Regions from separate parts of the Streptomyces sp. NBC_01451 genome, predicted to be linked through region 2. Evidence: riboswitches for the same ligand, from Rfam matches in the RefSeq annotation. Region 2 holds a riboswitch; each other region holds the start of a gene.
What was found. Region 2 has a riboswitch for cobalamin ahead of OG595_RS40085 (CbtB domain-containing protein). Riboswitches for the same ligand answer to the same signal wherever they lie in the genome.

Region 1: another riboswitch for cobalamin. It lies ahead of OG595_RS41190 (ABC transporter substrate-binding protein); the one in region 2 lies ahead of OG595_RS40085 (CbtB domain-containing protein).
Region 3: another riboswitch for cobalamin. It lies ahead of OG595_RS33730 (cobalamin biosynthesis protein); the one in region 2 lies ahead of OG595_RS40085 (CbtB domain-containing protein).
Region 4: another riboswitch for cobalamin. It lies ahead of OG595_RS12330 (ribonucleoside-diphosphate reductase subunit alpha); the one in region 2 lies ahead of OG595_RS40085 (CbtB domain-containing protein).

Annotation. Positions count from the first base shown of each region.
Region 1 covers NZ_CP109479.1:9,314,844-9,317,037, reverse strand. Annotated here, with positions in the region: gene OG595_RS41190 (ABC transporter substrate-binding protein) at 1-789, opposite strand, end outside; cobalamin riboswitch at 844-1,021, opposite strand; gene OG595_RS41185 (hypothetical protein) at 1,480-1,743, shown strand; gene OG595_RS41180 (hypothetical protein) at 2,045-2,194, shown strand, end outside.
Region 2 covers NZ_CP109479.1:9,090,037-9,092,230, reverse strand. Annotated here, with positions in the region: gene OG595_RS40090 (CbtA family protein) at 1-633, opposite strand, end outside; gene OG595_RS40085 (CbtB domain-containing protein) at 659-880, opposite strand; cobalamin riboswitch at 918-1,049, opposite strand; gene OG595_RS40080 (histidine phosphatase family protein) at 1,181-1,807, shown strand; gene OG595_RS40075 (ferredoxin) at 1,835-2,194, opposite strand, start outside.
Region 3 covers NZ_CP109479.1:7,661,846-7,664,039, forward strand. Annotated here, with positions in the region: gene OG595_RS33725 (cobyric acid synthase) at 1-290, opposite strand, end outside; gene OG595_RS33730 (cobalamin biosynthesis protein) at 302-1,276, opposite strand; cobalamin riboswitch at 1,378-1,517, opposite strand; gene OG595_RS33735 (hypothetical protein) at 1,674-1,895, opposite strand; gene OG595_RS33740 (inorganic phosphate transporter) at 1,936-2,194, opposite strand, start outside.
Region 4 covers NZ_CP109479.1:2,916,237-2,918,430, reverse strand. Annotated here, with positions in the region: gene OG595_RS12330 (ribonucleoside-diphosphate reductase subunit alpha) at 1-1,402, opposite strand, end outside; cobalamin riboswitch at 1,529-1,652, opposite strand; gene mctP (monocarboxylate uptake permease MctP) at 1,843-2,194, opposite strand, start outside.

The sequences.
Region 1 (2,194 bases), 220 kb from region 2:
CTCCCAGCTGATCTGGGGCCACTCGTCGTGGGTGTCGGCGAAGGCGTTCCTGGCGCCGACCGCACGGGTGACGGCGCCCGGCGCGCCGCAGCAGCCGGCCAGGTACGGCGACTGGGAGTTGGCGAACCAGTACATGAGGGAGACGTCGGAGGCGTGCAGCCCGGCGGTCGCCCTGCGCACTCGTTCCTCCAGCTCGGCGACGAGTGCCCCTCCGCGCTTCTCGACGCCGAACGCCCGTGCCAGGTCGCGTATTTCGCCGTACACGGCGTCGAGCGTGAGCGGTGTGGCGCGCGATCCGTCGCCACCGCTGTCGTTGTCCTTGCCCGTCGAGCAGTCGGAGGGCGAGACGTACGTGGGCACGCCCAGCTTCTCGAACTGCGCGCGGGTGGCGACGCCGCCCTTGCCGAGGGTCGAGACGAACGACGCGGTGACGAAGTCGGGTTCGGCGTCCAGGACCCGCTCGAAGGAGGGCGCGTTGTCCGCGAGCCGGGGCACGGACGCGTTGGCCTTCTCCAGTCCCTTCATCACCGGGTCCGTCCAGGTCGCCGTCCCGGCCATGCGGTCGGCGAGACCGAGGGAGAGCAGGATCTCCGTGGTGCCCTGGTTCAGGGAGACGGCCCGCTTCGGGGCCGACGTCAGGGTGATCTTGTGGCCGCAGTTGTCGATGGTCACCGGGTAGCCCGCGTCGGCGGACCTCCCGGGGCTCTCGGTGCCGCTCCTCGACCCGCCACAGGCGGTGAGCAGCAGAGCGGACGTGAGCAGAAGCGCGGGGGTACGGAGCACGGGCATGCCTCAGGGGTCGGGGCTCGTACGCGGAGCCTGGCCTACGGACGTCCCTCCGCACGGAGTGCGGAGGTGCCAGCAGGTCTTCGGACTCGGGTTCGTCCGGACGAGGCGCCTTCCCGGTCTCCCAGTGGCGTTCTGTGCCCCGCCCGTCCCCCTCACCGCTGCGCGTCAGTTCCGGATTCGCACCGGATTCCCTGGCCTCGGATGTGGCTCGACTGGCCCGCTGAGGCTATCAAGCCCGCCGCACCGTCAGTTAGCGCGATCGCTCACCGGTTGCGGGTCACGGGCTACGGGCTACGGGCTACGGGCTACGGGCTACGGGCTACGGGCTACGGGGCCAACATGCGCGTCCCAGGCCGTCGGCTCGCCTTCGCGCGGCAGAAGACCACCGAGACCGTCACCCTGGCCAAGACTCTGCCCCCGGGCACCGGTGCGACCACCGAGGAGACCGCCCAACTACTGCGTGCCGGTCTCAAGGCCCATCCCCGCCGAGCGTCTCCGGGTCAACGCGACTGGGGTCGGTCGAAGGGATCGTCAAATGTCACTGCAGATACACGTGAAGGCATAGGGGTGGGGTGAGGCGTCGTCATGGCCTCACCCCACCCCGGGTCTTACCTGTGTCAGCGCCTGCGCCCAGACCAGCCGCTCCCGACTCCCGCGACCTGCAGGGCCAGGAGCATCAGGCCGAGAAGCATGACGTTCGTGGAAGAGAAGACATCGTTCGTCGAGATCTCGGCAGCGTTGATCAGGAACGATATGAAGAACAGTACTGCCGCGGCTATACCAAGCATGGAGCGGTTCCTCTCGAAGGGTGAGATCCGTGTGCCCCGGTATCCCCTTCGTAGGCCTCAGGCGATGGTGGAAAAGGCCGCCCCTCAACTCATCCTGCTGAAAGGACAGTTCAACGGATCAGTGAACGATGACCCTGGCCCGGTCCGACCTGACGCAACCGCTTGAGTCACTACGGGCGGAAAACATCGAGCCGGCCGTCTCCGCGAGCCACAGAGGGCCGTTGGCCGCGACCACCCGCAGCGCGTCTCCGCACAGTCCCCCCGCGAGTCCTCCTGCGGAAGAAGACGCGGCCCCAGTCATTTGAAGGGCATGAGCGGTCACGGATATGGCATCATCCGACTTTTCGGAAGCTCCCTCGGCCAGTACAGGAACAACAAGGTTTCCGGCCGCCGACTCTACGTATGGTCCGGGCATCAACGAGGCACACGACACCTGAGCCTCGCAGTGACCAGGAGGAGATGCCGGTATCAGCAATGTGGAGATTTGCCTCAAGGAGATCATGGCCTCGATCGAGGGCTCGTTAGGGACTGCCCTGGTCGACTACACCAGCGGTATGGCGCTGGGCACTCTCGGGGGGAGCAAGGACCTCGACCTGACGGTTGCGGCGGCAGGCAAC
Region 2 (2,194 bases):
CACCCGGTACTTCCACAGCAGGCTCGCGGAGAAGCCCGCCGGGACCTCGTTGGTGAACGACGGCAGGAAGGCGTACGCCAGTCCGACGACCACGACGAAGAAGGCGACCGCGGCGAGGGTCGCGTTCCAGTTGCCCAGGCGCGGCGCGAGGCGCTTGCCCAGGATCACCGCGCCGACGGCCAACAGCACGCTCAGCGCGACCATCAGGAAGAACAGCGCGGTGCGCTGGTTGAGAGTGTCGGGGTCGCCGACGGCGGGCGGGTTGGCCGGGTACTTGAGGAACGGCACGACGTACACGGCGAGCAGTCCGGCCCCGGCGAGGAGCAGCGCGGTCGCGCGCGGTCCGAAGCGGCCGATCCGGCCGAGCGCGAAGCAGTACGCGAGGGCCGCGATACCGCCGAACGCGACGCCGTAGACGAGGACGCCGGTCCCCAGACCCACGGTGGACTGCAACGCACGGGAGACGAGCGCCTGTTCGGCATGCCCGTGGGCCTCGTGCATCTCCTCGAACGCGATCGCGTCGTCGACGAGCGGCTCGGCGAAGAGGTACGCGACGACCCAGACGAGCACACCCGCGACAAGGCCCGCGAGCATGCCGCGGACCAGGAGGTTTCTGACAGTGGTGGAGTTCATGAGCTCGTACGTTTCCCCGTCGTCGTCAGTGGCAGGGGAAGCCGAGCAGGTGACGGGCGTCGTGCACCCACTCGTGCACGCCCTCGCCGGAGACCAGCGAGGTGGCGCCCTGTTCGGCGCCGACGAAGTAGAGCAGCACCAGCATCAGCACGCCGAAGAAGACCGCCCAGGGGGCGATCGCACCGATCGGCAGCTTCTCGGGTACGGCGGTGGGAACGGCGGTCGGCTGGACTGCGGACTGTGCCATGACAGGACCTCCTGGGGGAACTCGCGTCCCGTATCGGTGGTGCAGAGGACGACAGTCACGGGTCTGACTTGCCCCCGGACCGCACCGGGCGGGTGCGTACGGGGCTTACAGTGGCGCGACCGTGCCGGATTCCCACCGGCTTCCGTCGAACCGTCGTCAATATCGACGAGAAGGTACCGCGAAGCGGGGGCGCGGCCAAGGGCGCACAGGACGGCGTACAGCGCGCCGGTGCGCCGTACGCTGCCTCAAGTGCCGTACATGACAACGACATTGGGGCGGAATGAACGCGGGAGTGACCGGATGACGAGCCGAGTGATGTTGATCTCACCGGCGATCAGCGCGGCGCTGCGGGAGGCCCGTTTCGACGACGGCTGTCCCCTGGACGCGTCGGGTCTGCGGCTCGCCCGGGCGGCGGCGGGGACGCTCCCGCCGGTCTCCAGGGTGTGGGTCTCCCCCACCGCACGCTGCCGTGAGACGGCTCGGGCGCTGGGCCTCGACGCCGCTGCGGTGCCGGGCCCGGGCGGTCTGGACGTGGGCCGCTGGCGCGGCGCGACCCTGGCCGAGGTGGCGGAGAAGGAACCGGAGGCGCTGGCCCAGTGGCTGGCGGACCCTCGGTCGGCCCCGCACGGCGGTGAGCCGGTCCGCGCTCTCTGCGACCGCGTCGCGCGCTGGCTGGACGAAACGGCGGCGCAGGCCACGGGCCGGACCGTCGCGGTCGTCGAGCCGGAGGTGGTACGCGCGGCGACGGTACGGGTGCTGGGGGCGCCCGGGTCGGCGTTCTGGCGGATCGACGTTCCGCCGTTGACGGCAACGGAGTTGACCGGCCGGGCGGGACGCTGGAACGTGCGGGTGGGCGGGCAGCTCGGGGCGTCGCACGAGGAGTCGGGCGGGACGCCGCACCAGGGGCAGGGAGCGGCGCGGGCGTGAACCCGCGGGTTCACGAAACGCCGTGTCTCACCCGCCGACGCGCCCCGAGTCCGGCACCTGAAGCGTCCACGCGAAGTCCGTGCACGCCTGTGCGCACTCCCGGCACGCCTTCGCCGCGTCCTCGCCACCGGGGTGTTCGTCGAAGGCCTGGGCGGTTTCCAGGCAGACCGTGCTGCACCACTCCAGTTGGACCCGGAGAGCGGCCTCGTCCAGGTCCACCTGCTCGGCGAGCAGTCGGCATGTCGCGTCGCACACCTCCGCGCACAGAATGCCCTTGCGGCGCGCGAGTGCCTCGACGGCGGGCCCGTCCGGGTCCGCGAGACTCGCGCGCAGCGCACACGCCCGCGCGCACTCGGTGCACGCCTGGGCACAGACGAAACGGTCCTC
Region 3 (2,194 bases), 1.4 Mb from region 2:
CCCACCGGCTTCCCCATGAGCACGACCTGACTGCTCCGGTCGCCCCCCGGCTTCAGCAGTACGGGATTCATGAGCGCCGTCGGCTCGATCCGGCACGCCTGCGCCTGCATGGCCTGCGCCCGCCCGATCTCCGCACCCTCCCGTGTGACGAAGGAGTTGAGGGACATGTTCTGCGCCTTGAACGGCGCGACCTTGACCCCCTGCCGCACCAGCCACCGGCAGATCCCGGCGGTCACGACACTCTTGCCGGCGTCGGAGGTGGTCCCGGCGACGAGCAGCCCACCACCCATGGCCCCACCACTCATGAGGTACGCCCTTCGGTGTTCCTGCGCCTGTTCATGATCGCGTTCGCGAGCAGCCGCCCGGCGACACAGACGCCGAGGGCCAGCCAGGAGACGCGCCGGGACAGCCGTACGGCCCGTTCGACGTCGGGGACGCCGACAGCCCGCCCGGACTCCCCGTTGAGCACGGGCCGGTGCTCGACCCGCCCCCCGTAGGACAGCGTTCCGCCGAGCCGGACCCCCAACGCCCCCGCGAACGAGGCCTCCACGGGCCCGGCGTTCGGACTGGGATGGCGTCCGGCGTCGGCACGCCAGGCCCGGACTGCGCCGCGCGGATCACCGCCGGCGACGGCGGCGAGCACGGCGGTCAGCCGCGCCCCCGGCCACCCGGCGAGGTCGTCGAGCCGCGCGGAGGCCCAGCCGTACCGCCGGTATCTCTCCGACCTGTGCCCGACCATCGCGTCCAGGGTGTTGACGGCCCGGAACCCGACCAGCCCGGGCACCCCGCCCAGGGCGCCCCAGACGAGCGCGCCCACCACGGCGTCGGAGGTGTTCTCGGCGACGGACTCCACGACGGCCCGGGCGATCCCGTCGGGGTCGAGGGCCTGCGGATCCCGCCCGCAGAGATGGGGCAGCCGCTCCCGCGCCGCCTCGACGTCCCCGGTCTCCAGGGACCGGCCGACGGCCCGCGCCTCCCGGCCGAGGGAGGTACCGCCGACGACGGCCCAGGTGGCGGCGGCGGTGAGTGCGAGGGAAGCGGCACGGGACGGACGTACGACACGACCGGCCGCCGCGGCAAGGAAGACGGCGCCCCCCGCGCACATGGCGGTGTGCAGCGCGCCCCACCCCCGGTGGTCCCGCCACAGCACCCGCTCGACGGCGCCGGCGGCCCGCCCGAACACGGCGACCGGATGCCCGCGGCGGGGGTCGCCGAGGATCAGATCACCGAGGAGTCCGGCGGTGGCGCCGTACGCGAAGACGCGATCGGCACGCACCGGCTCAGCCGGCCGTGGAGTCGGGCAGCGACCTGGTGCTGTACCTCGAACGGCAGCCGAGCATGGCGATATGTCCTCACTCAGGGTGTCCACGCCCTGGTTCGACGAGACCGGCGGCGAGAGTTCCTGGCTCCCGGGGTTACCTACCCCGGTGACAGTGGCGGGACCGCGCCGGATTCGCACCGGCTTCCTCTTCTGCCGCCGTACATGGCTCCGGCAGTCCACCACGGGCCCGGAACACCCGTCAACTTGCCGTTGACCAGGAAAGGAGGACTGTGCTGAGCCCCACACCACGACCGGATCGGGGCGACGAAAAACGCCCGCTCCGACCGTGACCACCGGCAAGGCGGTCAGGGTCGGAGCGGGCGGCGAGGAGGTGCGCGCGTGTCCGGCCGGGTCAGGCCACGATCAGATAGATCCCGTACGAGACCACCGCCGCGCAGGCGGCGAAGCACGCGTACGCCCCGGTGACGGCCAGCCCCGCCGACTCGCCCTGCGCGACCGCCCGTTCGCGGCGCGAGAGCCCGACGATGCCCAGGGTGAACACGCCCACCATGGCCACGGTGATGACGAGGCTGACGCCGAAGACGGAGCCGAGGGCTGCCCAGTCGATCTTCATGTTGCTTCCTTCTGCTTCTCGCTCGGACCGGGAGCCGGACTCAGAGGGCCGTGGCCGACGGCTTCGCCGTGACCTCGGCCGGGGCCGGGATGGTAGCCGTCAGGTCATCGGCGATGGTGCCCGCCGGCGGCGGCGTCACGGCGGCGATGGCCGTGGTGACGATGCCCGCGGGCTCGGCGTTCTCGGCGGACTCGCCCTCGACGTGGTTGACGTTCGTGTGGTCGATCACCTCGCGGCGCGACACGACCCAGATCGCCGCGCTCGACGCGATGAGGAAGGCGGCCACCAGAGCCGTGCCC
Region 4 (2,194 bases), 6.2 Mb from region 2:
GGTTGACCGAGCCCAGATTGCAGACCGCGGTCTCCCCGTCGTCCGTGACCTCCAGGATCTCGGTGCACAGGTTCGAGGAGTGGACGACACTGCCCGGCTCGGCCGTCTGGTTGGCGGTGCGGTTGGCCGCGTCCTTGAAGGTCATCCAGCCGTTGCCGGTCTGCGCGAGGGTGCGCATCATCCGGCCGTACAGATCGCGGGCCGGGATGGTCTTCCGGGCGAGCCCGTCCTCCTCGGCCCTGCGGTAGGCGGCGTCGAACTCGGCGCCCCACAGGTCGATCAGTTCGGGCACGTCGGAGGGGGAGAAGAGCGACCAGAGCGCGTCCGCGTCCACCCGGCGCATGAACTCGTCCGGGATCCAGTGCGCGAGGTTCAGGTTGTGCGTACGGCGGGCGTCCTCACCCGTGTTGTCGCGCAGCTCCAGGAACTCCTCGATGTCGGAGTGCCAGGTCTCCAGGTACACCGCGGCGGCACCCTTGCGCCGGCCGCCCTGGTTCACGGCGGCGACGGAGGCGTCCAGCGTCTTCAGGAACGGCACGATGCCGTTGGAGTGCCCGTTGGTGCCGCGGATCAGCGAACCGCGGCTGCGGATACGGGAGTACGACAGGCCGATGCCGCCGGCGTGCTTGGAGAGGCGGGCGACCTGGTGGTAGCGGTCGTAGATGGAGTCCAGCTCGTCCAGCGGGGAGTCGAGGAGGTAGCAGGACGACATCTGGGGGTGCCGGGTACCGGAGTTGAAGAGGGTGGGGGAGGAGGGGAGGTAGTCGAGGCGGCTCATCAGCCGGTAGAGCGCCGCGACTTCGTCCAGCCCTCGAACGCCCGTTTTTGCGTCAAGCGCAGTGTCCTCGGCAAGCCCGCTCGCGACGCGCAGCATGAAGTGCTGGGGCGTCTCGACGACCCGGCGCGTGATCGGGTGGCGCAGGAGGTAGCGGCTGTGCAGGGTGCGCAGGCCGAAGTAACCGAAACGGTCGTCGCCCTCGACGTCGATCAGGGCGTTCAGCCGGTCCGTGTGCACCCGTACGAACTCGGCGGTGCGGTCGGCGATCAGGCCCTCCCGGTGGCCGGCCGCGACCGACTCGGAGAAGGACGTGACACCCTGCGAGGCGGCTTCCGCGGCGATGGTGACGGTCAGCAGCCGGGCGGCCAGCCGGGAGTAGACGGGGTCCTCGGAGATGAGACCGGCCGCCGCCTCGGTGGCCAGCTCGCGCAGCTCCGACTCGTCGGCCCGCGCGGACCGGCCGCGCAGCGCGACGGCGGCGACCCGGCCGGGGTCGGCGTCGGGAAGGTCGGCGGTCAGCTCGGTCAGGATCCGCAGCAGCGCGGTACCCGGACCGTCCGTCTCCACTGGGGCCAGTGGGGCCACTGCGGTCGCTGAAGCCGGTTCGGCTGGCGCGATGGTCACGTGGGGGCTCTCCCTCGCTCGGCACGGGGCCTTGCGGAGGGCAGCGGGGCACACGGACGCCTTACGGGTACGCGCGCGTCCACCGGCCCACTCCACGAGGCCCGGACGTCAGGCACCCGGACCGGTCGGCCGGGCGCACTGTCGACAGGTCCTCGGACTGGACACGCGCACGAACATGCACGAGTACACCGTTGCGGGACAGTTCCGGATTCGCACCGGATTCCCCTGCGGCGACAGCGAGCATGAGCATACATCTTGTGCCGGGCCCTGGAAGCACCCCCACATGTTGTGTCGTATCGCCGAGTTGAGGGGATTGGAGGAGTACGACAAGGGGCCGCCGGACTTCTCCGGCGGCCCGATGGCGCCCCTTAAGGGGCGCGGGGAACTGCGCGACAAGCCCCCACGGGCCCGCAGTGGACGAACCACGGACCCTGCGGAGCTCAGTGCGCGGAACCCGCCGTCGCCGACGGCAGTTCCACCGCCACGCCCGGATCCCCCGCGTCCGCCGTGTAGTCCGCCGGCTTCGTCTCGTCCACGCCGTCCGGGGCCTTCAGCGCCTTCAGCACGAAGGTGAGGACCACCGTGACGGCGACGTTCAGGACGAACGCCGTCAGACCGATGTAGCCGATCTCGCCGATCCCCGGGATCTCCTTCGAGCTGCCGCCGAAGTGCTTCTGCGTCGGGGACGCGACCCCGTACGCAGCCAGCGTGCCGTACAGCATGCCGACCGCCCAGCCGGCCAGCAGGGCCCAGCGGTGGAACCAGCGGGTGAACAGGCCGCCGACGAGGGAC